DNA from 4 places in the Rummeliibacillus sp. TYF-LIM-RU47 genome. Region 4 is predicted to be linked to each of the others. Evidence: predicted binding sites of a transcription regulator. Region 4 holds the regulator's gene; each other region holds the start of a gene.
The links. The regulator LexA, encoded in region 4, represses DNA repair genes until DNA is damaged. The targets are predictions, from matches to a motif close to CGAACATATGTTCG.

Region 1 (7,879 bases), 410 kb from region 4:
ATGGTTGGTCGAATTCGATATACAATTTTCGCGCTCTCTTCGTTCGTTGGAATCAACTCGATATTACCATTGGGAATATCAATGCTAATATTAGAAAACGTAGCGTTTTGTAACTCTTCTATTTTTTCTTCTGAGGCTGAAGAACTCATAAACCCTTTGTCAAAATCGAATTCTTTTACTTTCGAGAAAGTAGTGTTCATTAAATTCACCAATTTCGTTCCAAATTGTGTGAAGTCTTTTCGTATTTCTTCAAAGAATTCATCTTCATTGCCCGATTGGCGTTGTTCAGTTGTCTGCTCCCCATACTGGTCACTTGCCATCTTCTCTTTTTTCGACTCATTTTCGAAATATTCTTTCTGTGGAGCAGTCTTGCTGCTATCAGTTGTTGCTTTATTTTCGTTTGGCTGTTGGTTCATGTTTGTTGGCTGCTCAAGTTTTTCAAATAGTACGATTGCTTCTTGGGCGGTGATTGTGCCTTTTTCGACTAAATCCAAAATTCGTTTACGTTCATCTTGCATAATAACACCCTCCATTATTCGTCTTACTACATGTACGAATTCACTGGCAAAAAGTTTCATAATAACGGAAGGAGATATACCTGCCAAAGCTTACTTAGCTCCCTAGGGCAGATAAATCTCCATTTCCAGTCATGCTATCTTAATCATTTTACTAATACTATTTCTGCGCTTTTTCGAGCGATGCTTCCATACGGGCGCGATCACGCTCTAATACACGATTCAAATAAAATCCAGTATATGAACCTTCTGTGTCAGCTACTTGCTCAGGCGTTCCCTTAGCAACAACAGTACCACCTTTATCTCCGCCTTCTGGTCCCATATCAATAATGTAGTCAACTGTTTTTATTACATCAAGATTATGTTCGATAACCAGCACTGTGTCGCCATTCTCTACAAGTCGATGTAACACTTTCAATAGACGCGAAATATCATCTGCATGAAGTCCTGTTGTCGGTTCATCCAATATATAAATGGATTTTCCATTAGACCGTTTATGCAATTCAGATGCCAGCTTAACGCGTTGCGCTTCCCCACCGGATAACGTAGTCGCTGGTTGGCCAAGTTTGATATAACCTAATCCCACATCAACTAATGTTTGCAGCTTTCTAGCAATACGCGGGATGTTTTTAAAGAATTCCAAGCCATTTTCAACTGTCATTTCGAGCACATCTGAAATATTTTGGTCTTTATATTTTACCTCAAGTGTTTCCCTGTTATAGCGTTTGCCATGACATACTTCACATGGTACGTAAACATCAGGCAAGAAATGCATCTCAATTTTGATGATCCCATCTCCACGACACGCTTCACAGCGTCCGCCTTTGACATTAAAGCTAAAGCGTCCTTTTTTATAACCACGTACTTTCGCTTCATTTGTAGAAGCGAACACATCTCGAATATCATCAAATACCCCTGTATATGTTGCTGGGTTAGAACGTGGCGTTCTGCCGATCGGTGACTGGTCAATATCAATCACTTTTTCTAACTGCTCGATTCCTTCTATTTCTTTCACTTCGCCTGGCTTAATCTTGGCGCGGTTCAATTTATGGGCGAGCGTTTTGTATAGAATTTCATTGACTAACGTACTCTTCCCAGATCCAGAAACACCAGTTACCGCAACAAATACGCCTAATGGAATATCTACTTTTACATTTTTTAAATTGTTTTCTCTTGCCCCTTTAATTTTGATATAGCGGCCATCAGGGGTTCTCCGTTCAATTGGCAATGGGATAAATTTCTCGCCGCTTAAATATTTCCCTGTTAATGAATGCGGATTATGCATAACCTCCTGCGGTGTACCGGCAGCAACAATTTCACCGCCATGTGCTCCTGCGCCAGGTCCTACATCGATTAAATAGTCAGCGGCCATCATTGTATCCTCATCATGCTCAACAACAATCAATGTGTTGCCCAGATCTCTCATGCTTTGCAATGTAGCGATCAGACGGTCATTATCGCGCTGATGTAGGCCGATTGACGGCTCATCTAAGATATATAACACACCAGTTAACCGTGAGCCAATTTGAGTAGCGAGACGAATTCGCTGTGCCTCGCCGCCCGATAATGTGCCTGCTGCACGGTTTAACGTTAGATAATCCAAGCCAACATTGATTAAAAAGCTCAATCGCTCTTGGATCTCTCTTAAAATCAACCGGGCAATCTGCATATCTTTTTCCGATAGCTCTAGTTCTTTAAATAGTTGGAATGCCTCTTTTACAGAAAGCTCTGTTACTTCACCAATATGGATACCATTGATCTTTACAGCTAATGATTCAGGTTTTAAACGATGACCGTGACATGATGGGCATGGTTGCTGTACCATGTATTTTTCCATTTGCTCACGTACATAATCCGAGCTAGTTTCTTTGTAGCGTCGTTCTACATTTCTTAACACACCTTCAAAGAAAATATTTTGGTCTCGCACGCTTCCAAATTCATTTTCATAGTGGAAGTGAATGCTATCATTTCCCGATCCATTTAATATCTTATCCATTTGTTCACTTGATAGCTCTTTTACCGGCACATCCATTGGGATACCGTAATGGTAGCAAACAGCTTTCAATAATTGTGGATAGAATTGTGAGCTTGTTGGAATCCATGGAGCAATGGCTCCTTCATCCAATGTCAAATCCCAGTCTGGTATGACTAATTCTTTATCTACTACTAGTTTAGAGCCAAGACCGTCACATCTTGCACATGCACCAAACGGGCTGTTGAAGGAGAACATTTTCGGTTCTAATTCGCCGATTGAAAAGCCACAAATAGGACAAGCGTGATGTTCGCTGAATAACAGTTCTTCATGTTCCATCACATCGACTACTACACGGCCTTCTGCAAGCCTTAACGCTGTTTCTAATGAATCGCTTATACGTGCCTCGACGCCTTCTTTTAAAACGATACGGTCAATGACCACTTCAATCGTATGTTTTTTATTCTTGTCTAATTCAATATTATCGTCTAAATCGCGGAGTTCACCATCTATTCGTGCACGGACAAACCCCTGTTTTTTTAGATCCTCTAAAAGTTTTACATGTGTGCCCTTTCTCCCTTGGACCATGGGTGCAAGTAGTTGAAGCTTAGTACGCTCAGGATACTGCTTAATGCGATCCACCATTTGTTCAATGGTTTGAGAAGTAATTTCAATACCATGCTTTGGGCAGATTGGTTTTCCGACACGAGCAAAAAGCAATCGCAGGTAATCATAAATCTCCGTTACCGTTCCGACAGTTGAGCGCGGGTTTCGGCTTGTTGTTTTTTGATCGATTGATATGGCAGGCGATAAGCCTTCTATCGCATCTACATCCGGCTTGTCCATCTGACCTAAAAATTGACGTGCATAAGATGACAGCGACTCAACATAGCGCCGTTGACCTTCCGCATAAATCGTGTCAAAAGCGAGAGAGGATTTCCCTGAACCCGACAAACCAGTAATCACGACTAATTGGTCTCTTGGAATGGTCACATCTATATCTTTTAAATTATTTGCTCTGGCACCTTGTACTACAATCTCTTGATTTTTCAAATTGGTCATCCTTCCGACTTCAATTCCAAAATAGTGTCTCTTAATTCTGCTGCCCGCTCAAAATCAAGCGCTTTTGCAGCATCCTTCATTTCTGTCTCTAAAGATTCAAGCAATGTGATTTTTTCTGCCTTCGTAAGCTTTTTGCCTTTGGTTGCTTTTGTCAGATATGTTTCAGGTTCCTCAGCAGCTTGTGTTGCGCGAATCACATCACGAATTTCTTTTTGTATAGTTTTAGGTGTAATATTGTGTTTTTCATTATATTCCATTTGAATTGTACGACGACGTTCCGTTTCCTCGAGTGCTTTTGCCATGGAATCTGTAATGCGATCAGCATACATAATGACATGCCCATTAGAGTTTCGAGCAGCACGACCGATTGTTTGGATTAAAGAACGTTCTGAACGAAGGAAACCTTCTTTATCCGCATCTAAAATAGCGACAAGAGAAACTTCCGGAATGTCTAGTCCTTCACGAAGCAAGTTAATACCGACTAGTACATCATATGTTCCTACACGCAGCTCTCGAATAATTTCAATACGCTCTAACGTTTTTATTTCCGAATGCAAATACTGTACCTTGATGCCCATCTCTTTTAAATAATCGGTTAAATCCTCCGACATTTTTTTCGTAAGCGTCGTAATCAGAACACGTTCATTCCGTTGAATTCTATTTTGAATTTCATCCATTAGGTCATCGATTTGGCCTTCAATTGGACGTACATCGATTTCTGGATCAAGCAAGCCAGTCGGGCGAATAATTTGTTGAGCCATTTCAGGTGTATGTTCCAATTCATAGGGACCAGGCGTTGCCGAAACATAAATTGCATTATGAATATGTTTCTCAAATTCTTCAAATTTCAGCGGCCTGTTATCAAGCGCGGACGGCAGACGGAATCCGTGTTCTACTAGTACGTTTTTGCGTGCTTGGTCTCCATTATACATACCACGGATTTGCGGCAATGTAACATGGCTTTCATCAATGACAAGCAGAAAGTCTTCCGGGAAGTAATCAAGCAATGTGTAAGGTGTAACACCAGCAGGGCGCAATGTAAGATGCCTTGAATAGTTTTCTATGCCAGAGCAGAAGCCCATTTCGCGCATCATTTCCAAGTCGTAATTCGTTCGTTGCTCTAAGCGCTGTGCTTCCAACAGCTTGTCTTCTTCTCGCATATGTTTTAATTGATCTTTCAGTTCTACTTCAATATTATCTATTGCTTTTAATAATTTCTCCTCACGCGTAACGAAGTGAGATGCTGGGAAAATAGCAATATGTTCTCTATCTCCAAGCACTTCGCCTGTCAATGCATCTACTTCTCTAATGCGGTCAACTTCATCCCCGAAAAATTCAATACGGATACAGTGTTCATCACGAGATGCAGGGAAAATTTCGACTACATCTCCGCGCACTCTAAAGGTACCACGCGTGAAATTTATATCATTTCGTTCATACTGGATATCTACGAGTTTGCGGAGCAGCTGGTTGCGTTCAATTTCCATCCCTGTACGAATGGACACAACCATTTCACGGTATTCTTCCGGGTTCCCCAAGCCATAGATACAAGAAACCGATGCAATAATAATTACATCATCTCGTTCAAACAAAGAGGAAGTGGCAGAGTGCCGCAGTTTATCGATCTCATCATTGATGCTGGCGTCCTTTTCAATGTAGGTATCGGTTTGTGGCACATACGCTTCCGGTTGGTAATAATCATAATAGCTGACGAAATACTCGACAGCATTATTTGGAAAAAACTCCTTAAACTCGCTGTAAAGTTGCCCTGCGAGCGTTTTATTATGCGCAATGATCAACGTCGGCTTTTTCACTTCTTTGATAACGTTTGAAATCGTAAAAGTTTTCCCCGTTCCTGTTGCGCCAAGAAGTGTTTGATGCTGTTTATTTTGTCTAACGCCTTCAACCAGTTCTTTAATCGCTGCAGGCTGGTCGCCACTCGGTTGATATGCGGAATGTAATTCGAAATCTTTACTCATTTGGTTCCTCCCCGTTCCTTAAAACTCATAGACATATTTTAACATAGCTACTCACAAGTATCCAGAAATAAGCGAACGTACGTTTTATTGTTTAAATAAAAAAACCGCTCCATCTGAACGGTTTTTAATTTTTAAATTGAATGATAACAGTCACAGTTTTCGACTTTGGGGGCTTTTACTGAGAAAGTAAAACAAAAATAGTTTAATTTTACCCTCATATGGCCCAAGCAAAGTATTCATTCTACCAACAAAAAGAGAAGAACGACCAATGATATGTCACTTTTCTCTGTTTTATTTCCTGAAATGCTTTTTGTTAGTATAGGAAAAACAACATGAATATGCAATCTTTTTTACTTTCTCATCTATCTATAGAAATAGTGTAGTTGAGATCATTATATACCCGTAAATTTAATCTTTGAATCCACCAACATACTAGGAGGAATAAAAATGGAAATTATAAAAATTCATGAATTTTATCTAACACCGGATATTTGCATGCTTAAGCCTATTTTGGTAGACAAACGAAATTATTCACTTGTTATTGAGCTCAATCGTCAATACATCGTCTCGTGTACTGTGACCCGATTGATTAATTATATTTGTACTTCACTCGGCACTTCATTGGACGTATCACTGGAATATTCAAATTACGTATTTAGCAAAGTAAACGAACATGCTAAATCAGACACGATTATTAAACTACCTATCATCTTAACGGCTCTTTTACAGCCATATATTTTCTTTCCGACTGCATCACCTAAGAAAAAGCATAACGCATGGATTTTGTGGCAAAATTTTAGAGGACATACTATGATGAATAAACAAGAAATGGGCTTATATTTCAAAAAAGGAGTTTATATAGAGGAACAATTAAGTTTTACAACACTTTCAAGGCAGCAATATTATGCTTCCATCCTTTATTTCCGTCATATGGACGAGGTGATCAATAGGCATCAAAAAATGGACAATCGTTCAATTATAGAGCGCGGCTTGTTTCTTATGACTTAGATAAATAGTGAGTTAACAGTTCTTCCACATGATTGCGCAGCCGAATATTCGAGTACCGGCGGCAATCTTGGGCTCTTTTATTGATAAAAATGTATTCGGAGAATAGATCATCTCGCTCCCCGCGGAATACTTGCAGCTGATGCATAGCCAAATAACGTTTCGTCTCAGCCAGTTCTTTGTGGACTCGCTTGGTCGTCTGTTCAAGCAGCCTTATATAGGGTTGTTTTAATTTAAAATGCCCTTGCTCAAATTCTTTGCTATCACGCTTTAGAATTTGCAGCACCATTGGCAAGTAAATGGCCTGCTCTAACCTATGAATTGCTTCATTCGATAAATTCAACATCGCCAACAACCTCCATAGAAAACAAACGTTCTTATTTTATTTTATATTCGAGTTGCTCATTTAGCAAGCAAAATTAAGAACAAACGTTTGGTATGTTTTGGCTCAATACCTAAAATAGAAAGAGACAACACCGCTACTAGCAAAAAATACGCCCGTTCAGATGAGACCTTGCAAAAGTCTATCCACTCGGGCGTATTATTTATTCACAACTTACAGTTTTTATAATTGTGAGCGCAAATATGCATTAATAAACTGGTCAATATCGCCATCCATCACCGCTTGGACATTACCGGTTTCTGTGTTGGTGCGATGGTCTTTCACCATTGAATACGGATGGAATACATATGAACGGATTTGGCTACTCCATCCGATTTCCTTCTGTTCACCGCGGATATCATCTAGCTGAGCTTGCTGCTCTTCTACTTTTAGCTGATACAATTTCGCCTGCAGCATATTCATCGCTTTCTCACGGTTTTTAATTTGTGAGCGTTCAGCCTGGCATGCCACAACAACCCCTGTTGGCAAGTGAGTAATTCGGACAGCAGATTCTGTTTTATTGATATGCTGACCACCTGCGCCTGATGCACGATAGGTATCTACTTTTAAATCTTCTGAACGGATTTCAACAGCAATCTCATCGGTAAACTCCGGCATGACATCTGCAGACACAAAGGAAGTATGTCGACGTCCAGCGGAATCGAATGGTGAAATACGTACAAGACGATGGACACCTTTTTCGGCTTTCAGGTAACCGTATGCATTATGTCCGCGAATCGCAAGTGTAACAGATTTCAACCCTGCTTCATCGCCTGGCAAGTAGTCTAATGTTTCTACTTTGAAATCATGTTTTTCTGCCCAGCGCGTATACATACGCAAAAGCATAGATCCCCAATCTTGAGACTCGGTACCGCCTGCGCCTGGGTGAAGTTCCACAATGGCATTGTTTTGATCGTAAGGATCGCTTAAAAGCAATTGCAGTTCGAAATCCTCGGTGCGTTTT
Region 2 (7,879 bases), 870 kb from region 4:
TTGCTGTTCTTTTTCGCTGGCCTAATGGTTATTGGGCTGGGTATTGCACTGACAGTAAAAGGCCAGCGTTTTGGCGTCGGTTCATGGGATGTGCTGCATATTGGCCTGTATCAACAGTTTGGTTTATCAATTGGTACATGGTCGGAAATAATAGGCATTCTCATCGTGACACTATCCTCGATTGGTATTAGGCAATGGCCGCATATAGGCACATTCCTTAATATGATTGTGGTCGGGCTCTTCCTTGATTTCTTCAACTGGCTTTTGCCAGATCCGCATCACTTCGCTTTTCAATTAATGGATTTTATTCTCGGTACCATTCTCATCGCTATCGGTTGTGGCCTGTATATACCGGCCCATTTTGGGGCAGGGCCACGAGATACCGTGATGCTGTTGCTTGTTGAAAAACTCGACTGGAGCATTACTTCGGCACGTACCTTCATGGAATTCACTGTAGCAGTCGTCGGCTACTTCCTTGGTGGACCTGTCGGCATTGGTACGGTTGTAATGGTCTTCGCACTAGGGCCCATCATCCAGGTAGCACTTCGGTATAGCGAGAAGGCTTTGAAAAAATGTATGAAAATAGATGACGGTAAACATAAGCAAGTAGAAAAAGAAATCATAGAGCAGTAGTGGCTGGTATAGAAATGCAAAACTAAAAATAGTTATGCTACAATACGATATAGATATGCAGGAAAGGGATGAGGACTTTGTCACACGTACTTAATACATTCTTAAACGAAAATTTACAACAGCTTCGCGACCAAGGATTATACAATGAAATCGATGCCGTTGAAGGCGCGAATGGTCCAGTAATCCAAGTTAAAGGAAAAGAATTAGTTAACTTGTCTTCCAATAACTATCTTGGATTAGCGACAAATCCTGAATTAAAAGAAGTTGCCAAAAAGGCAATTGATAAATACGGCGTAGGTGCAGGCGCTGTGCGTACAATTAACGGTACGCTTGATTTGCATGTGAAGTTAGAAGAAAAATTGGCTGAGTTTAAAGGAACAGAAGCGGCGATTTCCTATCAATCAGGCTTTAACTGTAATATGGCTGCAATTTCAGCTGTTATGGATAAAAATGATGCCATTCTTTCAGACCAACTAAACCATGCGTCTATTATTGATGGCTGCCGCCTATCAAAAGCGAAAATTATTGCATTCAACCATTCTGATATGGAAGATCTTCGCCAAAAAGCGAAAGAAGCGAAAGAATCAGGCCTATACAATAAAATTATGGTCATCACAGATGGCGTCTTCTCAATGGACGGCGATGTGGCAAAATTGCCTGAAATCGTAGAAATCGCAAAAGAATTTGATCTGATTACATATGTGGATGATGCACATGGTTCAGGTGTAATGGGCAAAGGGAAAGGAACAGTCAAACATTTTGGCCTTCAAAATGAGATTGACTTCCAAATCGGTACATTATCTAAAGCAATCGGTGTTGTTGGCGGTTATGTTGCTGGTAAGAAGAACCTAATCGACTGGTTAAAAGTCCGCTCACGTCCATTCTTATTCTCTACAGCATTACCACCAGGTGACGTAGCTGCTATCACACGTGCAGTTCAAATGCTGATGGACTCTACAGAGCTTCATGACAAGCTTTGGGAAAATGGCGATTACTTAAAAGCCGGCCTGAAAAAATTAGGCTTTAATATCGGTCATTCAGAAACACCAATTACGCCATGCATTATCGGCGATGAAAAATTAACACAAACATTCTCAGCTCGTCTTCTTGAAGAAGGCGTCTATGCGAAATCGATTGTGTTCCCAACCGTTCCAAAAGGCACTGGCCGTGTACGCAATATGCCAACAGCTGCCCATACAAAAGAAATGCTTGATAAAGCGCTAGCGATTTACGAAAAAGTCGGTAAAGAGCTTGGTGTTATTTCTTAATATCCTAAAATCTCGCCATTATGGCGGGATTTTTTTATGTTAAAGGACTTTCTAGTATCTCGTTTTTATATACTTTTTGATTCAGAAAAGATAGAATAATATGTAGATTTTTCAGAATTGAAAGTTTACTATGGGAGCGAAAAGTTCAAACGGAGGTGCGCAAACATGAAGATAGGATGCATTCAGTTAAATGTAGCATTTGGTGATGTGGAAAAGAACTTTAAAAGAGCTGAACAGTTCATTCGCGAAAGTGCTAGTAAAGGAGCCAAGCTTGTTGTCTTGCCTGAAATGTGGAATACAGGTTATGCGCTGAAAAAGTTAAATGAATTAGCGGATGACCATGGTGAAAGAACTAAGAACTTCTTGCAAAATTTAGCCACAGAACTTCACATCGATATTGTCGGCGGTTCTGTGGCAACAAAGAGAGATAATTATTTCTACAATACGATGTATGTTGTCGATAAAGAGGGCAAACTAGTAGGAGAGTATGATAAAGTCCATCTTTTCAGCCTCATGGATGAACATTTGCATTTATCCTCAGGAAGCGAAAAGAACAACTTTGCTTTAGGCGACTTGCAGGCGGCGGGCGTTATTTGCTATGACATCCGTTTTCCAGAATGGTTGCGCCTTCATACATTAAATGGGGCAAAAGTGTTGTTCGTGGTAGCACAATGGCCGACGCCAAGAATTGATCATTGGAAATTGTTACTCCAAGCAAGAGCTATTGAAAATCAATGCTTTGTTATAGCTGTCAATCGAATTAGCAACAAGAAAGAAAATTTCAACGGCCAGTCCATGATTATTGGGCCTTGGGGTGAAGTATTGTGGACGGGAAATGAGGATGAAGAGCTTGCTGTTATTGACGTGGACTTATCTAATGTCGATGAAGTGCGAGGACAAATCCCTGTCTATGATGACCGGCGCCCTGATTTATATAAAGATATTCTGGTGTAAGTTCAAGTGAGAGAAGCTATTTCTCTCGCTTTTTACTTTATTGTTCGAACCTGCCTCTTTGGATATAAACGTATATCCATCCCCTCACCGAATATAATATATTCACAAACCCTTTCTACATTCCTCTCGTTGTTTTTATCCCGCATTAACGGGCAGTAAGACCCCCACTTCAAAACTGCAGTATGTAAAGGAGAAGTTTAGTGGGGGGTAACTGCCCGTAAAAGCCCGATTGGTTCAACTAACCTTCAGTGGGGATAAAAAACCCCCACTGAATGAAGTTTCACTTTATATGGAAAATAAAACGTTACATTTTGGTAAATGCTCTTTATGACTTGTCATCTCACTTGTCTCATTTTAGAATTAGAACAAATGTTCTTTATTGAATGGAGGGAGTTCGCTGTGCTGTATGAAAATATGCCAAATAGATCGATTATGTGTATAGATATGCGTTGTTTTTATGCGAGCTGCATGGCGACACTCGCTGGTTTGAATGTGCTGAACGAAGCGGTTGCCGTTGTTGGTAATCTGGAGCAGCAAAGCAGTATCGTGCTTTCTGCATCTCCCATGGCGAAAAAACGTTTCCAAATAAAAACGGGCACTCGGTTATTTGAAATTCCGAAGCACCCCGATATCCATGTGTTTGAAGCAAAGATGGAGTACTTTGTGCGCATGTCTGTTGAAATCACTAAATTATTTACGAGCTATGTACCGAGCGAAGCGATTCATGTTTACAGTATTGATGAAAGCTTTATTGACTTAACAGGCACGGAGAAGCTATGGGGTGATCCAGAACGAACAGCGCGTGCCATCCAGAATGAACTTTACAAGCAATTCGAAATTCCAAGCACTGTCGGTATGGGACCTAACATGCTTCTAGCAAAGCTTGCACTCGATTTAGAAGCGAAAAAAACAGGTTTTGCAAAATGGGACTTTGAGGATGTTGAGAAAAAGCTATGGCCTGTTATGCCGCTATCTGAAATGTGGGGAATTGGACGCCGCACCGAACGAACGCTAAACCACATGGGTATTTTTTCAGTGGGCGATTTAGCAAATGCTGATTTATCTGCACTCGAAGAGAAGTTCGGCATTATGGGCAACCAGCTTTACCACCATGCATGGGGGATTGATTTATCTACCGTAGGAGAAGCACCAATTGTTGAAGGCCAAATCAGTTTCGGCAAAAGCCAGATATTAAAACGCGATTACCATACGAAAAAGGAAATCTTCATCGTGCTGCTTGAGATGTGTGAGGATGTAGCAAGGCGGGCAAGGGAAGCTTATAAAGTGGGCCGCACCATTACATTGGGCATATCGTATAGCCGCGATGCTTTTGGCGGAGGCTTCCAACGCGCAAAAACAATTGATGAAGCGACCAATGATACAATGGCGATTTATCGTGTATGTCTGCAGCTTTTTGAAGAGCATTACAACGAACGTCCCGTGCGACAAATCAGCATCAGCATATCAAAATTAGAATCGGAACAATCACTACAGCTTAGCCTCTTTGATACAAAACGCTGGAAACGTCGTAAGCTCGGCGCTGCAATGGATCACCTTCGTGCACATTACGGTTCGACAGCTATCCTTCGCGCCGTTTCGTATACAGAGGCAGGTACTGCAATTGGACGCGACGGATTGCTTGGAGGGCACAAGCGCTAAAGTCTGAGGGAATTTTACAGCTTGTTAATGCGAGACGGGATAAAAAGGAGATGTGTGTTAGTGCTACGCGACCGAGGGAATATCAAGTGGACGGCTATGATGCTGCCGGAACATGTTCACCGTTTAAAAAATTGGCAAAGTGAATTAAAGCAAATCAAAAAACCTGCATATGACGAATGGACACTGCAGGCGTTAGAAGAGGAAGTACTTCAAGCATACTACAGCAAAAAACAAGTAGTAGTAGAAGTATGGCATGACAAAACGAGCCGCAGCTTTACAGGCATCATTGCCAACCTTAACAGTGAAAAGAAAAAACTGTTAATCCAAGATCAAGATACATTTTCTAAAAATCATTGGGTGGATGTGGACTGTATTATTCATTTGGAAATATTAGCGTGAAAATCATAAATAATAATAATCAAATAAAATATAAAAGCCACAAACGTATAGATTCAACGTTTGTGGCTTTTTAGGTGTACACACAGAGTTTGCTAAAATCCCTTTCACATTTGAAGTTCTTTCATATCTTTCAAGGAATAATAAAGCATGTACTTCTGTACACCTCTTGCATGTTCGATTGCTTCAGCTGAGTATCGGCTAAAGTTTTCTTTATTTTTCTCCTTGGCAGAAATCAAACTTTCAATTGAAGGAGCCATCCATTTTTCAGTTAACCGCGGAAGCATTTCACGTGCGTTCTCGATATTTCCAAGCAGGGCTTCGCTATGGGCAATCATATAGCTTTGATAAGGCTCTTTCTGAATTTGTTTTGCTTCAGTCAGCGCTTGGTCATAATGTTCTTCTAGTAGGGCAAGCAAGCATGCGTAATTATGTTTGATATAAGGCTGTTGATGAGTGGAAATTATTCGTTGAAGTGCTTCTTTTTGTTCTGCTAAGGATTCATGGGCGATGGCGTATGGATAGGCAAATAATGCTTTTTGCTTGTTCCTTTTAAGGAAGCGGTCAATTTTTTTTAGATTATTTGTCCACCATAGTGCATTGAAGTGGGGATAAAGTGTAAACATAAATACATATAAGATAAGCAAAATTACGATTAGCCATGTAGGAATATCCATTAAAAGCAGAAAAGAGCATGCTAGGATGGCGAATAAATAAATAAGCGTTAATTTTACTAATTCCATTCGTTCACTCCTTTTTTCGTTTAGTATAAATGAAAATTCAAGAAAAGTCCCAGAAGAAATCAGTGGATAAGCACTAGTTGTGCTTTCTAGAAATACAGTATATAATAAACTCGGAAAATTACTTTAAATAATAGGTGCTAATGGGTTTATTTGTACACTGGGAGAATACAAATGTTTTTGAGAAGGGAAATTGTACTGTCGGAAAAAGCAATTGTATGTAATAGAGGGAGGATTATACAATGAAAAGAATAATGATAACAGGCGCGTCTGGCCAAATCGGTTCAGAATTAGTGGCGAAGCTAAGAAAAGAATATGGTACCGAAAATGTACTAGCTACAGATATAAAAGAGAGTGCAAACCAAGCAGGGCCATTTGAAAAATTAGATGTAACAGATGCAAAACGTATGCATGAATTAGCGAAGAATTTTGAAGCAGATACAATCATGCATATGGCAGCATTATTGTCAGCAACAGCTGAAGAAAGACCATTGTTCGCTTGGAATTTAAACATGGGCGGTCTTGTGAATGCTCTTGAAGTAGCACGCGAATTAAATATGCAATTCTTTACGCCAAGTTCTATCGGCGCGTTTGGCCCATCAACACCGAAAAATAATACGCCTCAAGATACATTACAACGTCCGACTACTATGTACGGCGTAAATAAAGTAGCGGGTGAACTTCTTTGTGATTATTATTTCACACGCTTTGGCTTAGATACGCGCGGCGTTCGTTTCCCTGGCTTGATCTCCAATGTGACTCCTCCAGGCGGCGGTACAACAGACTATGCGGTAGATATTTATTATAAAGCTGTACAAGAAGGCAAATATACTTCTTATATCGCACAAGGTTCATATATGGACATGATGTATATGCCTGATGCATTGCAAGCAATCGTTGACTTAATGGAAGCGAATCCAGAAAAACTAATTCACCGTAATGCATTCAATGTAACAGCGATGAGCTTTGAACCAGAAGAAATTGCAGCTTCCATCCGCAAGGTAATGCCAGACTTTACAATGGATTATAGTGTGGATCCTGTACGCCAAGCAATTGCGGACAGCTGGCCGAATTCGATTGATCCAACAGCGGCAAAAGAAGAATGGGGCTTTAAAGCAAAATTCGATTTAGACGCAATGACAATCGATATGTTAAATGTATTAAAAGAAAAATTAAAATAGACTAGGCAAGGAACAGCATTTTAAAAATGCTCATCCTATATGAAAAAGGGGCACGAAAAAGTGGCATATCACTTTTTGGGCCTCTTTTTGCTTATTCGGATTTTAATTCTTAAATAATAGTTTTTCAGAAGAAGGACTTTGTTATTGATCTTTGTATTTTATCAAAGCTTTATTATACTCTGTGCTCTCTTCACTTTTCTTATAATAAACCTTTAAAGTATTGGGCTTCCCCCACCAAATTGGCCATCTCACTATCTTTGCTGAATATGAAGATAAAAGCCTTATGTGTAAATGTGATTGTTGTAATGTAGTGGCTAGAGTAGAACACTACATTATAACGGGACAACAAGTTCTTTGTGTGGCTATTTAAAAGGAAAAACTATTGCACGAGACCTTTCCTAAAAAACCATTATAAAAAAGACAAAATTCAATCAAAGCTGTTGTTTTTTTTATTCCTATAATTTTGATTTATACTTAATATAAAACGATTTTTGGAGGTATTTATTTGTTGTATAGTCCGAAATGGAGTAAAGCAAAAAAACAATTGAAAAGCTTCACTTGCGAATCTTTGCGTTCGAGAGTGGATTTTCAAGTTATTAATTATAGACGCGCGCACGACCAGTTAGGTAGAGCCGTCATTACGGTAGATAAAGTTGAAAAGTTAAATATGTGTACACTCATTGCAGAGAGAGAAGAATTTCGCAAAAAATGGGCTATACGAAAACAATTAGATGATTTTAACTTTGATGACGTAACTCATAATCGGGATCTTCAAGATGAAGCACATCAATTACTGAAAAATGAGGCGATTTATGGACAATATGATTTCTTTTTTGCTTTAGAACAATATTTCAATGCTTCAATACAAGAAAGTCGACAGTCCTCCGATATTTTAATCAAAATATTATCTCTTTTAGACCGTCGCATAGGTAAACGATCATTAATGAAAATAAATGACACTATTGCAAATGAACATCCATTTGTCCAAGACTTTTTTAAACTACGTTGTGAAGCGGAAAATATAAGAATCATCATTTAAAACAATTTA
Region 3 (7,879 bases), 560 kb from region 4:
GCTCATATATAGTATTGACTACATTATATTCATTAACATAAAAAACGTCAATGAATAAACAGAATTTTAATTAAAATACAAATAAAAAGGATTTCGGATAAAATAAAAAACCTACACTAAAGTGTAGGTTTTGCCAAAGGAAAGGATTTTCCCAGCCTATTATAAGGAAATGACAGGGAATACTAGTTAGAATTTTGCTTTGATTTTTTAATCCATGATGGTGATTTTGTGTTCATAAAGTTCACCAGGATATTCAATCGACAGAAAAGAAAGTAAAGGCAATCGCAAATCCTTCGTTATACGAAAATGCACATCGTTAAGATGAATGTTGCGACCTAGCTTGTAAATAGATTCGTAAAGGGAATCCTTAGACAGCCATAAAACCCCTTTTTCTTTCTTAGAAAGGTACTCTACTACATAATCCTTATTCTCCTTATTAATAGTTAACGTTAGCATTACATCAATCCCTTCCTCTAACTACTATTCAGTAATGAATAGCCATATTATTATTTCGCAAAAAATGAACCTTATAACTTGTCAGGCCACGTAACTGCGATTTAAGTTTTCTATAATATGGTATGAACGCTGAAAAATTGACTGTTTTTTGATAAAAAAGTATTTTTGTTTAAATTCAAGAATAAATCAATAAAGCAACACTAATACTTCGAATACTTGTAAAAAAGAAAAAAATACCCGTACCAATTTTGCTTATAATACCTATTTTCTAAAATGTGCCTTGGAAGTTATAATAAGAATCAATCGAGCTTTCATATCCCATTATCACTATAGGCACCTGTTTCATATCAACAGTAAACAAAAGAAAAATCCTTCGCATTATTTTACAATTACCATCTTACGAAATATTTATAATTGATCTTGCATTTATTGAATTAGACAGATGGCTATACTATTCCAACTGGTTCTATTGGAAATTCATCCTTCTTTCTGGAGGATGATGAAAATGTTATGATTGAAATTATTACTAATCATTCTATATTCTTTTGTAATTTCTCTAAAATTTAATTCCAAAAAACAAAAACCCTGAGAGAAAACTGAAAATCAGTTTCTCACAGGGTTTTATCTTTCTGTGGCATAGCAAGCTCAGGTTTTCTACTGGACCAGCCCATTACTATTATTGCGTAATCCTAGAAAAATTGGCTAGAGTGGCAACTTAAAAATGTCAGCTAATTTCATCCATATAATAAGTGATTAATGCTTACATATTTATTTAGTATTTCCCTCTTTAGCTGATAGTTTTAAAATATGAGATATGAAGCCGTCTGTTTTAACATCAATTACATAAGATACATTTGAATATCTTTCCGACAAGCTATAATTTTCTTCTCGCAAATCTTCTTTTAAGCCATTCTCAGTAATTATTTGAATGCCTTCCCCTTTTTCTACATAGACAACCGTATAAATACGGTGTGGTTGCTTTTTGAGCTCTCGAAGTGTAAGTACACCACGTAGTGCACGATTGCCTGTCTCTACTTCATCAAGGGCCATCTTTTTAACGCCTCCGCGTTCTGTAACAATCATTACCTTACCTTTATGGTTTGGCGGAATGATATTTGCTGCTTTTACCATATCCCCATCCAATAAATTCATCGCTTTTACGCCAGCAGTCCTTATGCCTGCCACCGGTACTTCATCAAGTTTAAATCTGATAGCATAGCTCAGATAAGATGTTAAATAGACTTCCGCACCCGAATCTGCTATTCCAGAAGCTATTATAAGATCATCTTTCTTAAGATTCATCATTTTAAATGGCTTATTATAGCGTTGTACCTGGAAATCTGCCAAAGCAGTTCGTTTAATTTGTCCATTCTTCGTAATGCTGACAACATATTGATCGGTATTAAAATCTGCAACGCCTTCAACATTTATAATTTTTTCTTCAGAGTCTAAAGGAATTATACTTGAAATATGCTGTCCTAAATCTTTCCAACGAATATCTGGCAGCTCATGGACTGGAAGGAATATATAATGACCTTTATTTGTAAAGGCCAATACATGCTGTTGCGTATTTAATTGTGCCTCGTACAGTAAATGGTCGGATTCTTTCATGGCAAAATCTTCACCATTTGAAGCATTATACGAACGAATACTTGTCCTCTTTACATAGCCATCACTAGTAACTGTCACGACTACGTCTTCACTTGGCACTAAAACATCTAAGTCTACTTTAATTTCTTCAATTTTTTCTTCTATTTCTGAGCGTCTTGGTTCTTGGAACGTTTTTTTCACTTCTTTTAATTCCTTTTGTAGCACGCTCACAAGCTTCTTCTCGCTCTCTAATATACTCTTAAGTTCAAGAATCTTTTCTTCAAGTTCTTTCTGTTCTTGCCGAAGTTCTGTGATATCTGTATTGGTCAATCTGTAAAGCTGTAATGAAACAATTGCTTCCGCTTGAATTTCAGTAAAACCAAACTTCTCTTGCAAATTATTCTTAGCATCTTTTTTATCTTTTGAAGCACGGATAGCTGCGATAACTTCATCTAGAATTGATAGTGCTTTCATCAACCCTTCTACAATATGTAAACGGTTGTTAGCTTTATCTAAATCATACCGAGATCGTCTTACAATAATTTCTTTTTGGTGAGCAATGTATGCGTCTAATAGCATCTGTAAACTCATCATAGTTGGACGACGATTGTATATAGCGATCATATTGAAGTTATATGTAACCTGTAGATCGGTATTTTTCAATAAATATTTTAAAATCGGTTCTCCGCTGATTTCTTTCTTTAATTCAACTACTATTCGTAAGCCTGAACGGTCAGACTCGTCACGTACTTCTGCAATGCCATCTAAGCGTTTATCTAATCGCATTTCATCCATTTTTTTAACAAGATTTGCCTTGTTTACATCATAAGGAATTTCAGTGATAACGATTTGCTCTTTAGCACCCTTAAGCTTCTCAATTTCTGCTTTAGCTCTAACAATGATCTTTCCTTTGCCTGTTTCGTAGGCTTTTTTAATCCCGTCAACCCCTTGAATAATGCCACCTGTTGGAAAGTCAGGTCCATGCAATACCTGCATTAGTTCTTGAACAGTAGCTTGAGGATTTTTCAAACGCATTAATACTGCATCTAACACTTCAGCTAGATTATGCGGTGGGATGTCGGTCGCATAGCCCGCGGATATCCCTGTTGACCCATTGACTAATAAATTAGGAAAACGTGAAGGCAGTACAGTTGGTTCTAAATCTTGATCATCAAAATTTGGCACTAAATCCACTGTATCTTTTTGAATATCCCGCAGCATTAGAGCTGCAATAGAAGATAAACGGGCTTCTGTATAACGCATAGCAGCAGGCGGATCACCATCGACAGAACCGTTATTGCCATGCATTTCGATTAACATGTGGCGGGCTTTCCAGTCCTGGCTCATACGTACCATAGCTTCGTAAACAGAACTATCACCATGTGGATGATAGTTACCGATTACATTTCCGACTGTTTTAGCCGATTTTCTAAAGGGCTTGTCGTGTGTATTGCCTTCCATAAACATTGCATATAGAATACGGCGCTGTACTGGTTTAAGACCGTCTCTTGCATCTGGCAAAGCACGGTCTTGAATAATGTATTTACTATAACGACCGAAGCGATCACCGATGACTTCCTCTAAAGGCAAGTCTTGAAATATCTCTGACTGCGTCATGTAAGATCCCCTCCATCATGTTGTATAAATTCGCTTTCTAATATCGTACTGTCTTCTTCAAGGCCAAAGTCCACATGCGATTCAATCCATTTTCTTCGTGGTTCTACCTTATCACCCATCAATGTGGCAACGCCTTTTTCTGCTCTTTCAACATCATTGATTTGAACGCGAACCAATGTCCGTGTTTCAGGGTTCATGGTTGTTTCCCAAAGCTGCTCAGCATTCATTTCACCAAGGCCTTTGTAGCGTTGAAGAATATACCCCTTACCAATTTTCTTAATTGCTTGTTGAAGATCTTTCTCTGTCCAAGCATATTCAATTACTTCTTTGCGCCCAGTCCCTTTAGATACTTTATAAAGTGGCGGCAAGGCAATATATACTTTTCCTGCTTCAACAAGTGGTCTCATATAACGGAAGAAGAAAGTTAAGAGTAATACCTGTATATGAGCGCCATCCGTATCGGCATCCGTCATGATTATAACTTTATCGTAAGCAGCATCTTCAATATTGAAATCTGTACCAACTCCAGCACCGACTGCATGGATAATGGTAGCAATTTCTTCGTTTTTCATGATGTCCTGAAGCTTTGCTTTTTCCGTATTGATTACTTTTCCTCGAAGAGGCAAGATGGCTTGGAAAGTACGGTCACGGCCTTGTTTAGCTGAGCCGCCCGCAGAATCGCCTTCGACTAAGTATAATTCATTTTTGGCAGCATTCTTAGATTGTGCTGGCGTCAATTTTCCTGATAAGATGGTTTGTTTTTTGGATTTTTTACCATGACGTGCGTCTTCTCTTGCTTTCCGTGCTGCTTCGCGAACTTGCTGTGCACGAATAGCTTTACGTACAAGCGATGCACTAAGCTCCGCATTCTCTTCCAAAATGTACATTAATTTTTGGGATACGACACCATCGACAGAGCTACGTGCTTCAGCTGTGCCAAGTTTGCCTTTAGTTTGACCTTCGAATTGTAATAGATTTTCAGGAATTCGGACTGAGATGATGGCAGCTAACCCTTCACGTATATCTGAACCATCCAAATTTTTATCTTTTTCTTTTAGGAGTCCGACTTTACGAGCATACTCGTTAAACACACGCGTCATTGCAGCTTTTGCGCCTGTTTCGTGTGTGCCTCCATCACGCGTGCGAACATTATTAACAAAGGAAAGGATAGTTTCGGAATAACCATCATTGAATTGAAAAGCAAATTCAACTTCAATTTCATCTAGTTCGCCTTCAACATATTTAACTGGATGCAATACATCTTTTTCTTCGTTAAGATAGGCTACAAAGGCTTCAATTCCATTTTCATAATGATACACTTCTTGTCGCTCGGTTTCTTCATCAATAAGCTCTATTTTTAAGCCCTTTAATAAAAAAGCTGATTCACGTAAACGTTCAGCCAATGTATCGAATTGATACTTGGTTGTAGAAAAGATTTCTGGATCAGGCTTAAAATGAATAAATGTGCCTGTTTCTTTCGTTTTGCCTAGATTAGCAAGTGTAGTTACGGGCTTACCGCCATTTTCAAAGCGCATGCTGTATTTATGGCCATCTCGGTAAATGGTTACATCAAGCCATGAAGAAAGGGCGTTTACAACAGATGCTCCTACACCGTGCAAACCACCACTTGTTTTATAACCACCTTGACCAAATTTACCGCCTGCATGCAAAATGGTAAAGATTACTTCAGGAGTTGATTTCCCTGTCTTGTGCATCCCAGTTGGCATGCCTCGTCCATAATCTCTTACACTAATACTTTGATCTTTATGGATTTTCACAACAATATGTGAGCCAAAACCCGCTAACACCTCATCAACAGCATTGTCGACGATTTCGTATACAAGGTGGTGCAAGCCTCTGCTGTCTGTAGAGCCAATATACATACCCGGACGTTTTCTTACGGCTTCTAAACCTTCTAATACTTGAATATCATCTTCACTATAAGAGGTGATTGTTTGTTTATTTGTCAAAAAATATTCCCCCTAAACACAAACATCCGTTCTACTTTTATAAATCATATACACAATAATAGATACTGTCAACTTCTTGTTCAGTTAGACTCAGGTTTTATTGTATCATTCGTTTAATCTATTGGACAATAAGAACCGGCAATTATTGAGAAAGTTGGTCATTGTGTACGCTTACAGTCTCGTGATAAAATATTATTACAATCTAATAATACCAACTACTAATGTTGGAGGGAGTTTTAAATGAATAGTATTTTAGTTGTTGTATTGGCTTATCTAATTGGTTCCATCCCATCCGGTTTATGGGTTGGTAAAGTTTTTTATAAAACCGATATCAGACAGCACGGAAGCGGAAACTTAGGTGCTACTAATACCTTCCGTACGCTTGGAAAAAAAGCGGGTATAGCCGTTACACTTATGGATATATTAAAGGGCACACTTGCAACTATACTTCCTATTCTAGCTGTTTTCCAAGGAAGTGGTATCCACCCACTCGTTGCTGGCATCATTGCTGTCGTCGGGCACATGTTCCCTATCTTCGCTGGCTTCCGAGGAGGCAAAGCTGTGGCTACGTCTGCAGGTATTTTACTTGGCTACCATTGGCCAATCTTTATCTTGCTCCTTATCGCCTTCCTTCTTTGCTTAAAAGTGTATAAAATGGTGAGTCTAGCATCTATGTTTGCAGCTGTTGTAGCTTTTATTTACGCACTTATTTATGGTATTTTATATAATGAATATCTTTTACTTATCATTATTTCCATTATTGTAGTCTTTATTTTTTATCGCCATAGATCTAATATATCGCGCATAAAAAAGGGAACTGAACCAAAAGTAACATGGTTATAAAAAAGGAGTGTTCTTATGAAAATTATCATGTCTGAACAAGCATTTCAGTGGTTTTCTGATGAAATGGATGTAGCGCAAGGAGATACCATTCGTTTTTATGCTAGATATGGTGGCTCAAATCCTTTCCACGAAGGGTTTTCTCTCGGCATGAGTCAAGACTCGCCAATTAATCCAAGTGTTGTATTAGAGCATAATGGAACTACTTTTTTTATTGAGCAAGACGATACATGGTTTTTTAACAACCATGATTTATATGTAGATGTAGATCGCCAATTAGATGAACTTAAATTTGATTACAAGTAGATAACGAAAGCAAAAAGCATGCCTAATTCGGGCATGCTTTTTTAAACTACTCATCCAAGAGTTATTTGATTTCTGCAATTTCTTTATATTTATTAAACCACACCGGATTAATCCGTTCAAAAGCAACAGGTCGGAAATTTTCTTTTTTCACCACAATATGTTCGGATGTTGCTGTTGCCGCAATCGTTCCATCACTATGTACGATTTCATAGCCATACACAGTACGAAGACGTTCCTGTGATACAATCCATGTACGTATAATCGCTTTTTCACCATAACGTAGTGCAGCTTTGTAGCTAACATTTACATTCATAACAGGCGATACATAGCCTGCTTCTTCTAATTGAGTCACGCTAAAGCCTAAATCATGAATCAGCTGCGTCCTCCCTAATTCCATCCATATAACATAATTAGCATGGTATACAACGCCCATTTGATCTGTCTCCGCATAACGAATTTCAATTTCTTTTTCACTTACAAACATGTTGTTCACCTCATGTTAAGTATACCGTTATTTTGAGAGAAAATCCTTCCATAGCTTTTCTTCTTTCATTAAATCTCCTTTGTCTTATAAACTAAAACAAGTGCACAAAATTATTGTGCACTTGTTTGAACCATATTATTTAGATAATTTGTTACGTAAAACCATTTGTAGGATACCGCCGTTACGGTAGTAATCTACTTCTACTTCTGAGTCAAAACGAGCAAGCGCTTTGAATGTTTTAATATCGCCATCTGGAGATGTAGCAGTCACAGTTAGGATATCACGAGGTTTAACTTCATCTGTAATATTAACTGAGAATGTTTCTTCACCAGTCAATCCTAGTGATTCTGAGCTTTCTCCATCAACGAATTGAAGTGGTAGAACACCCATCATTACTAAGTTTGAACGGTGGATACGTTCGTATGATTCTGCGATAACTGTTTTAACGCCAAGAAGGTTAGTACCTTTAGCTGCCCAGTCACGTGAAGAACCCATACCGTAGTCTTTACCAGTAAGTACAACTAAGCCTACACGGTTTTTAGCGTATTTCATTGCTGCATCGTAGATATACTCTACATCACCTGTTGGCCAGTAAGTAGTGAAGCCGCCTTCTGTA
Region 4 (7,879 bases):
TCCGTTTACAATTCACAGATGTATTAGGATCTATTAAGAACGTAGAAATACCTGTAAGTCAGCTAGAAAAAGCGTTGGATAATAAAATGATGTTCGATGGCTCGTCTATTGAAGGTTTTGTGCGTATTGAAGAATCTGATATGTACTTATATCCTGATTTAGATACATTTATTGTATTCCCATGGACAATCGGCAAAGGTACAGTATGCCGCTTTATTTGTGATGTATACAGTGCAGATGGTACACCGTTTGCAGGAGACCCAAGAAATAACTTGCGTCGCATATTAAACCGTATGAAAGAAATGGGCTTTACCAGCTTTAATTTAGGACCTGAGCCTGAGTTTTTCTTATTTAAATTAGATGAAAAGGGCGAACCGACACTTGAACTAAATGACCATGGTGGTTACTTTGATTTAGCACCAACAGACTTAGGAGAAAATTGCCGTCGTGATATTGTGCTTGAGTTGGAAGAAATGGGATTCGAAATAGAAGCATCACACCACGAAGTAGCACCGGGCCAACATGAAATTGATTTTAAATATGCAGATGCAATTACAGCATGCGATAACATCCAAACATTCAAATTGGTTGTAAAAACAATTGCTCGTAAACACGGTTTACATGCAACGTTTATGCCTAAACCATTGTTTGGTGTGGCTGGATCTGGGATGCATTGTAATGTATCTTTATTTAAAGGGTCAGAAAATGCTTTCTTTAATCCGAAGGGCGACCTGCAATTGAGCGATACAGCGTATCAATTTATGGCTGGGGTATTAAAACATGTCAAAGGCTTTACAGCTGTGACAAATCCAACAGTGAACTCTTACAAACGATTAGTGCCAGGTTATGAAGCTCCATGTTATATTGCTTGGTCAGCACAAAATCGTTCTCCGCTTATCCGTATTCCGGCATCTCGCGGTCTATCTACTCGGATTGAAGTACGTTCAGTTGATCCAGCGGCAAATCCTTATTTAGCGATGGCTGTTATTCTAGAAGCGGGATTAAATGGTATTGAGCAACAGTTGACACCGCCACCTGCAGTTGATCGAAATATTTATGTGATGAATGCAGAAGAAAGACTAGAAGAAGGCATTGGTAATTTGCCGGCAAACCTAGACGACGCATTGCACGCACTTGCTGAAGATCAAGTCATTCAAGGTGCTTTAGGAAAGCATATTTATGCTAATTTCCGTGAAGCAAAAGAAATAGAATTTGATTTCTTCAGAACACAGGTCCACCAATGGGAACGTGACCAATACATGAAAACTTACTAAAATAAAAAGCGCTGGGATTCAAAGTCCCAGCGTTTTTCTTATGTATTGATAGTTGTCTATTATGCATACAGGATTTACAAAATTTGAAAAGAATATAAAACAGCAAAAGGTGTAAAGAAAAGTAAATTGATAAAAGGAAGGAAAAACATTGAAAGAGAAGAAGGTATAGTTCATTATACAATTAATAGAGAAGGACAAATCACGCATCAAATGCGATACCGGGTACAACAAGCTATTGGTTAAATACCTAAGGGTAGTTTATTTTGTCGAAAAGGAGATGAATGATTAATATGATAGATTATCAGAGTGAAGAATTTATTTTAGATATGCCAGAGAACTCGTTAAATTTAAATATTCCGTATGCTTTCTTTATAGATCATGCCTCTTTAAATTGGAATGAATTAAATTTTGGATTAAAAAGTCAATATATTTCTCTAAATTATGCTATTGAAAAAGCAGTATCAGAGGTATCAATTAATGGTAATACTTCAAATACGCTATTTGAGCTTGCTTCACTTTTTAATAATGAAGAAGACTTAGCTGAAAAGCATATTAATGTTTTAATAAAAGAGAAAATAATTGATTCAATGTTATTGGAAAATAAACAATTCATGATTGACTGTAAAAACAAATATCTTTATATTGCTTTATTGTGGTTGTATCAAAACCCCAAAAAATATAATCATCCGAAACGATACGACTCAGAATTAAAAGAAATAGACTATAGTACCAAAGTTTATGATGTTATTTGGGATTTTAAAATACCTTCAATACCAGCTCGTGATTTTCGATATTTCTCGATGACTTTTGAAGTAACAGAGAAAAATCAAGAACTATTTTTAAATAGATGGAATCAGTTTTTAGAAGAACAAAAACAGATAGTCAAATAATTTTTAATAAAAAATGCGATACCAAAATAAAATAATACTAACAATAAACTCAATTTTATGTCGTAGGATCCTAATATCTTTTACATGTTGAGGTCTATTTCTATTTAGTCACAGACAACTAAAAAACTAAATACCATAACACTCTATCAGGATTAGCAAGTCACCCATTTCAATCTTTAATAGATAAAGACGATCTCTATATTCTTAGTATGCTTCGAGAAAATCTCTTTTAATGAATTATTAGCGATTTTAACATTAAGCAAAAATTCATTTGTATCATTAAAACTATCAGAAATACCCTTACTCTCGGTATCAGAACCTGGAAATACTTCTAAAAGTAAATATCCTTGAGAGCTATTTGCTATATAGTATTTTGTTTTATGATAGGAGAATTCAACTTCTCTTCCAGTTGCCAAGTAATGTTGTAGAACTTCCAAGTCAATATAAGAACCGTCATCATTTTCTGAAGTTTTAAAAGTATCCATCTTCAAACCCACCTCTGTCACTTTTTGATATTAGTCTTGCTTACTTCACCCAGATAACCTTAATCCTAAACAATAATAGTAGCCTTATCACGTTCATACTTAAGCGCTTCGGAAAACAGAAATGTTGTGTTTTTGCTTCACTCAATTGTCGAGAGATATTTTTGCGCAACGGATGATGTGTTAAACCATCTGACTGTTAAATCTAAAAATTTATAACCCTGTATTTACCTATATTATACACTGTAATATATTTACTTATATTGATTAATGGAAGTTTTTAAGTTTTATTACAATTATGTATGGCGCTAGAATGAAAAATCAGGATGAGTAGAGTTTATTACTGGTGAATACTTTGTACAACATATTATGAGAATAATCGTATGATATGTGACTATGTTTTGATTGTGCAAGGAGGTAGTGGATTGTATTAAGAGAGGAGAAAAAATAGAAAATGATTGAATTACGAAAAATAACTGGAGATAACATAGAGAAAGTAATAGCACTTGAAGTTGAAGAAAACCAAAAAGACTTTATAGAAACTACTAACCTAAGAAGCTTTGCAGATGCTCATATGTTGAATGCAGAAGGGATACCTGCTACACCTTATGCCATTTATGCCGATGAAGTGGTGGTTGGATTTTTGATGTATATTTATGATACGTTGGATCACGAATCGTTTGAGAAGGAAGATTTTTACGGCAAGAAGAGCTATTTTATTTGGCATATTATGATTGGAAAGAGTTACCAAGGGGAAGGATATGGCAAACTTGCATTTGAAAAAATGTTGAAGGAGATCGTAACGTGGCCATATGGTGAAGCAGAATATATAGCTCTCTTTTATCAAACAAGTAATATCAAAGCTAAAACATTATACGCTTCATTTAAATTTGAAGATACAGGTATTATTCAGGGTAAGTCCATGTTGGCGATTAAAAAGCTAGTTGAGAAATAAAAGAAACACGCAATGTTTTCATACTGCAAAATAGCACTTTAAGTAGGCGCAAAATAATCCTAATTTAACACCCGCGCTATCTGTTTTGTGTTTATAAAAAAACAATCAGTCTACAGGTAATATAATAGACTCGATTGTTTTTTTAATTATCAGTATATGTTTCGATAAAGACCAACAACTTTACCAAGAACAGCAACGTTTTCAACAATTATTGGCTCCATAGAGGAATTCTCTGGTTGTAAACGGAAGTGTCCCTTTTCTTTATAAAAACGTTTTACTGTTGCTTCGTTCTCCTCCGTCATAGCTACTACGATATCTCCATTATTGGCAGTTGCCTGTTGTTTGACAATCACGTAGTCTCCATCGAGAATTCCTGCCTCTATCATAGACTCACCCATGATTTCAAGCATAAAAATATGGTCATCTGATCCACCGTAAGTGTCAGGAATAGGGAAGTACTCTTCAATATTTTCGATAGCGGTGATAGGTAACCCGGCAGTTACTTTCCCAACTAAAGGAACATGCATAACACCCTGTTTGGTAACATTTCCTTGATCTAAGATTTCAATAGCGCGCGGTTTTGTCGGGTCTCTGCGGATCAGCCCTTTGCTTTCCAATCTATTCAAATGGCCGTGGACAGTTGAACTGGAAGCTAAACCTACTGCTTCGCCTATTTCTCGTACAGAAGGCGGATATCCTTTAGTGCGTACTTCTTCTTTTATAAATTCCAATATATCATCTTGTCTTTTTGATACCTTTTTCAATTTGCTCACCCTCTTATCAGCAATTTTCTTTAATTGTTAAATGAAGTATAACATGTCTATTAAATGGATGCAAACATAGGTTCGAAATTTATTTGACAAAAACGCATGTTCGTATTATATTGAATTATATAAACTACGAACAAACATTCGATGAAGGGGAGATCCTTATGAACTGGATTAAAAAAAATCGAAATACCACCTATTTATTTGCATTCATATTCGCGATTATGGTTATTCTTATGGTTATCAATCGGGATACAACTAGCTACACAAACATAGAAGTCCAAGAAGGAGATACTTTATGGTCGCTATCTGGACTTTATAAAGGGGATTTATCCAAAAGTGAGTGGGTTTCTTTAGTGAAAGATAAAAACAATATTATTGACGGACGCATTATAGCTGGTCATACTTTATCTATTCCTGCGTACAAAAAAACTAACACGAATAAAAAAGGAATAGAGTTGGCGAGTGAAAATGAATGAATAGAGGGAAAGAAGCAGTATTATATTGCCGTGTAAGTACAGAAAAAGAATCCCAAGATTCTTCGCTAGAACGGCAAGAAAGTGAACTAAAAGAGTTTGCCAAAACAAAAGGTTATAATGTTATGAGTGTATTTAAAGATCGGCATAGCGGCTATGACGTAGAACGCGAGGGACTCATGGATTTGCTGGATTATATTAAAGAACAACATATTACAGCATTGTTTGTGCAGGATGAAACGCGATTAGGACGTGGGAATGGTCGCATGGCCGTATTACATCTACTTAATAAAATGGAAGTGACTATTTTTACTCTTAATAATTCAGGCAATATCCAGCTGAATGAAATGGATACAATGTTGCTTGAAATATTGGCACTAGTAGAGGAATATCAAAGGAAATTACATAATGCCAAAATACGTCGTGGGATGAAAAGGGCTGTACAAAACGGCTATAGGCCTGAAAATAACTTAAAGGATCGGGGCAATCCAGAAGGTAGAGAAAGAATTGATGCTCCAATTGAACAGATTATTCAATTGAGAAATAAAGGGCTAACATTTGAAGAAATCACTGCTACTTTAAATGGATTGGGCTTCCAACTTAGCAAAGCAACAGTACATAGACGCTATAAAGAATTCGAAGAGCACAATAATTAACTGTAAACTGTCGAAAAGTTTACTTTATGATACAGGTTGGCTTGATATCCAAATAATGCTTAACGCTTGCACTTAAAACATATTTTACATACTCTTTAAGATATGAAGAATATGAAAGGGTGTATATAAATGTTGCCAAAAGAAAAGATTGATCGCATTAATTTCCTGTCTAGAAAATCAAAAGCAGAAGGACTAAGTGTTGAGGAAGCGAAAGAACAAACAGCACTTCGAAAAGAATATCTGGATACATTCCGTAATTCCATGAGAGACACCATTGAGCATGTCCGAGTATTTGATCCAAATGGCGATGAAGTAACACCGGATAAGGTAAAGGAAATTCAAAAACGAAATAATCCTTTGAATTAATAAGGTAAAGTAAATGTCGAAAAAATATTGTTTTCTGACATAATGTTGACTAAACTGTAATAGAATAATACTTTGCTTTCAGAAAGGATGTCTATTCATGACGCTACAAGCAGATCAGCTTGCAATTAATACAATTCGAACTTTGTCGATTGATGCAATCGAAAAAGCAAATTCTGGTCATCCAGGTTTACCAATGGGTGCAGCACCAATGGCTTACACGCTATGGACAAAACAAATGCAACACAATCCAAAAAATCCAAAATGGTTTAACCGTGACAGATTTGTATTGTCAGCAGGACATGGTTCAATGTTATTATACAGCCTACTTCATTTAGGTGGTTATGACTTACCGATGGATGAAATTAAAAACTTCCGTCAATGGAATTCATTAACTCCTGGCCATCCTGAATTTGGGCACACTGCTGGAGTAGAAGCGACAACTGGTCCACTGGGGCAAGGGATTGCTATGGCTGTTGGTATGGCGATGGCTGAAGCGCATTTAGCAGGAGTATACAACAAACCAGAACATTCCATTGTAGATCACTATACATTCGCGCTTTGCGGAGATGGAGATTTAATGGAAGGTGTATCTGCAGAAGCAGCTTCACTTGCAGGCCATTTGCAATTAGATAAACTAATTGTCTTATACGATAGTAATGATATTTCATTAGATGGTGATTTGAATAAATCATTCTCAGATAATACAGCTGAGCGTTTTAAAGCATATGGCTGGAATTATATCTTGGTTGACGATGGCAATGATATTGAAGCTATTAATTCAGCAATTGAAAAAGCAAAAACTCATAAAGGACAACCTACATTAATTGAGATTAAAACAGTTATTGGCTTTGGTTCTCCTAACAAATCAGGTAAATCATCATCTCACGGTGCACCGCTTGGCGTTGATGAAGTTCTACTAACAAAACAAGCTTATCAATGGGAAAATGAAGATTTCTTCGTTCCTGAGGAAGTATACGAAACATTTAAAGAAGCAGCGAAAATTCAAGGGGAAGAAGCTGAATCTGTATGGAATGAACAATTCCAAGCATACAAACAAGCATACCCAGAACTTTCTGCACAGCTAGAAAAAGCAATTAATGGAGAGCTGCCTGAAGACTTTGACGCAGAAATCAAAGCTTTCGAGCCAGGCAAATCGGTAGCTACACGTTCATCATCAGGTGATGTGATTAATGCCTTAGCTAAGAAATTGCCTTCTTTCTTTGGAGGAAGTGCTGACTTAGCTGGCTCTAATAAAACTACTATTAAGGATGCAGGAGATTTCTCTGCAACTGAACGAGCTGGACGTAATATTTGGTTCGGTGTTCGTGAGTTCGCAATGGGTGCTGCATTAAATGGTATGGCTTTGCATGGCGGTCTTCACGTGTTTGGTGGAACATTCTTTGTCTTCTCTGACTATGTGCGCCCTGCCGTACGTTTATCTGCACTTATGGGACTTCCTGTGACATATGTGTTTACACATGATTCTATTGCTGTTGGTGAAGACGGTCCAACACATGAGCCAATTGAACATTTAGCTGCATTGCGTGCGATGCCGAACCTCTCTGTTATCCGTCCGGCTGATGCTAACGAATCTGCTGCCGCATGGAAACTTGCAGTATCATCTAAAAATAAACCTACTGCTTTAGTGCTGTCACGACAAAACTTGCCAGTGCTTGATGTAGATGCAAATGCAATCTATACAGGCGTTGAAAAAGGTGCTTATGTTGTTGAAAAGGCAGACAAAGAAGTGGCTGATGCATTGCTATTAGCAACTGGTTCTGAAGTACAGTTAGCTGTTGCTGCTAAAAAAGCATTAGCTAGCGAAGGAATCGATGTTACAGTTGTATCAATGCCAGATCTAGGTCGTTTCGACGAACAAGATGCAGCATATAAAGAAAGCGTATTGCCTAAAAACGTAACAAAACGTTTAGCAATTGAAATGGCTTCTTCATTTGGTTGGCATAAATATGTTGGTTTTGAAGGTGATGTTTTAGCTATTGACCGATTCGGAGC

Region 1: uvrB (excinuclease ABC subunit UvrB) is a predicted target of LexA. The motif match lies at 5,601-5,614, and genes of this name have one in related genera.
Region 2: F0527_RS00535 (Y-family DNA polymerase) is a predicted target of LexA. The motif match lies at 3,218-3,231, and genes of this name have one in related genera.
Region 3: parE (DNA topoisomerase IV subunit B) is a predicted target of LexA. The motif match lies at 5,653-5,666, and genes of this name have one in related genera.

Annotation. Positions count from the first base shown of each region.
Region 1 covers NZ_VVIR01000001.1:544,062-551,940, reverse strand. Annotated here, with positions in the region: gene F0527_RS02580 (DUF4097 family beta strand repeat-containing protein) at 1-518, opposite strand, end outside; gene uvrA (excinuclease ABC subunit UvrA) at 676-3,540, opposite strand; gene uvrB (excinuclease ABC subunit UvrB) at 3,546-5,528, opposite strand; gene F0527_RS02565 (competence protein ComK) at 5,976-6,536, shown strand; gene F0527_RS02560 (YhjD family protein) at 6,526-6,879, opposite strand; one part of gene prfB (peptide chain release factor 2) at 7,099-7,879, opposite strand, start outside.
Region 2 covers NZ_VVIR01000001.1:92,767-100,645, forward strand. Annotated here, with positions in the region: gene F0527_RS00520 (YczE/YyaS/YitT family protein) at 1-633, shown strand, start outside; gene F0527_RS00525 (glycine C-acetyltransferase) at 702-1,901, shown strand; gene F0527_RS00530 (carbon-nitrogen family hydrolase) at 2,067-2,855, shown strand; gene F0527_RS00535 (Y-family DNA polymerase) at 3,258-4,514, shown strand; gene F0527_RS00540 (YolD-like family protein) at 4,575-4,913, shown strand; gene F0527_RS00545 (hypothetical protein) at 5,018-5,653, opposite strand; gene F0527_RS00550 (L-threonine 3-dehydrogenase) at 5,893-6,831, shown strand; gene F0527_RS00555 (SF0329 family protein) at 7,337-7,870, shown strand.
Region 3 covers NZ_VVIR01000001.1:1,519,657-1,527,535, reverse strand. Annotated here, with positions in the region: gene F0527_RS07730 (hypothetical protein) at 208-456, opposite strand; gene parC (DNA topoisomerase IV subunit A) at 1,225-3,663, opposite strand; gene parE (DNA topoisomerase IV subunit B) at 3,660-5,633, opposite strand; gene plsY (glycerol-3-phosphate 1-O-acyltransferase PlsY) at 5,874-6,476, shown strand; gene F0527_RS07710 (HesB/YadR/YfhF family protein) at 6,492-6,779, shown strand; gene F0527_RS07705 (acyl-CoA thioesterase) at 6,841-7,263, opposite strand; gene acnA (aconitate hydratase AcnA) at 7,399-7,879, opposite strand, start outside.
Region 4 covers NZ_VVIR01000001.1:958,689-966,567, forward strand. Annotated here, with positions in the region: gene glnA (type I glutamate--ammonia ligase) at 1-1,274, shown strand, start outside; gene F0527_RS04655 (DUF2247 family protein) at 1,565-2,164, shown strand; gene F0527_RS04660 (hypothetical protein) at 2,341-2,649, opposite strand; gene F0527_RS04665 (GNAT family N-acetyltransferase) at 3,101-3,601, shown strand; gene lexA (transcriptional repressor LexA) at 3,751-4,365, opposite strand; gene yneA (cell division suppressor protein YneA) at 4,533-4,847, shown strand; gene F0527_RS04680 (YneB family resolvase-like protein) at 4,844-5,500, shown strand; gene F0527_RS04685 (DUF896 domain-containing protein) at 5,630-5,866, shown strand; gene tkt (transketolase) at 5,964-7,879, shown strand, end outside.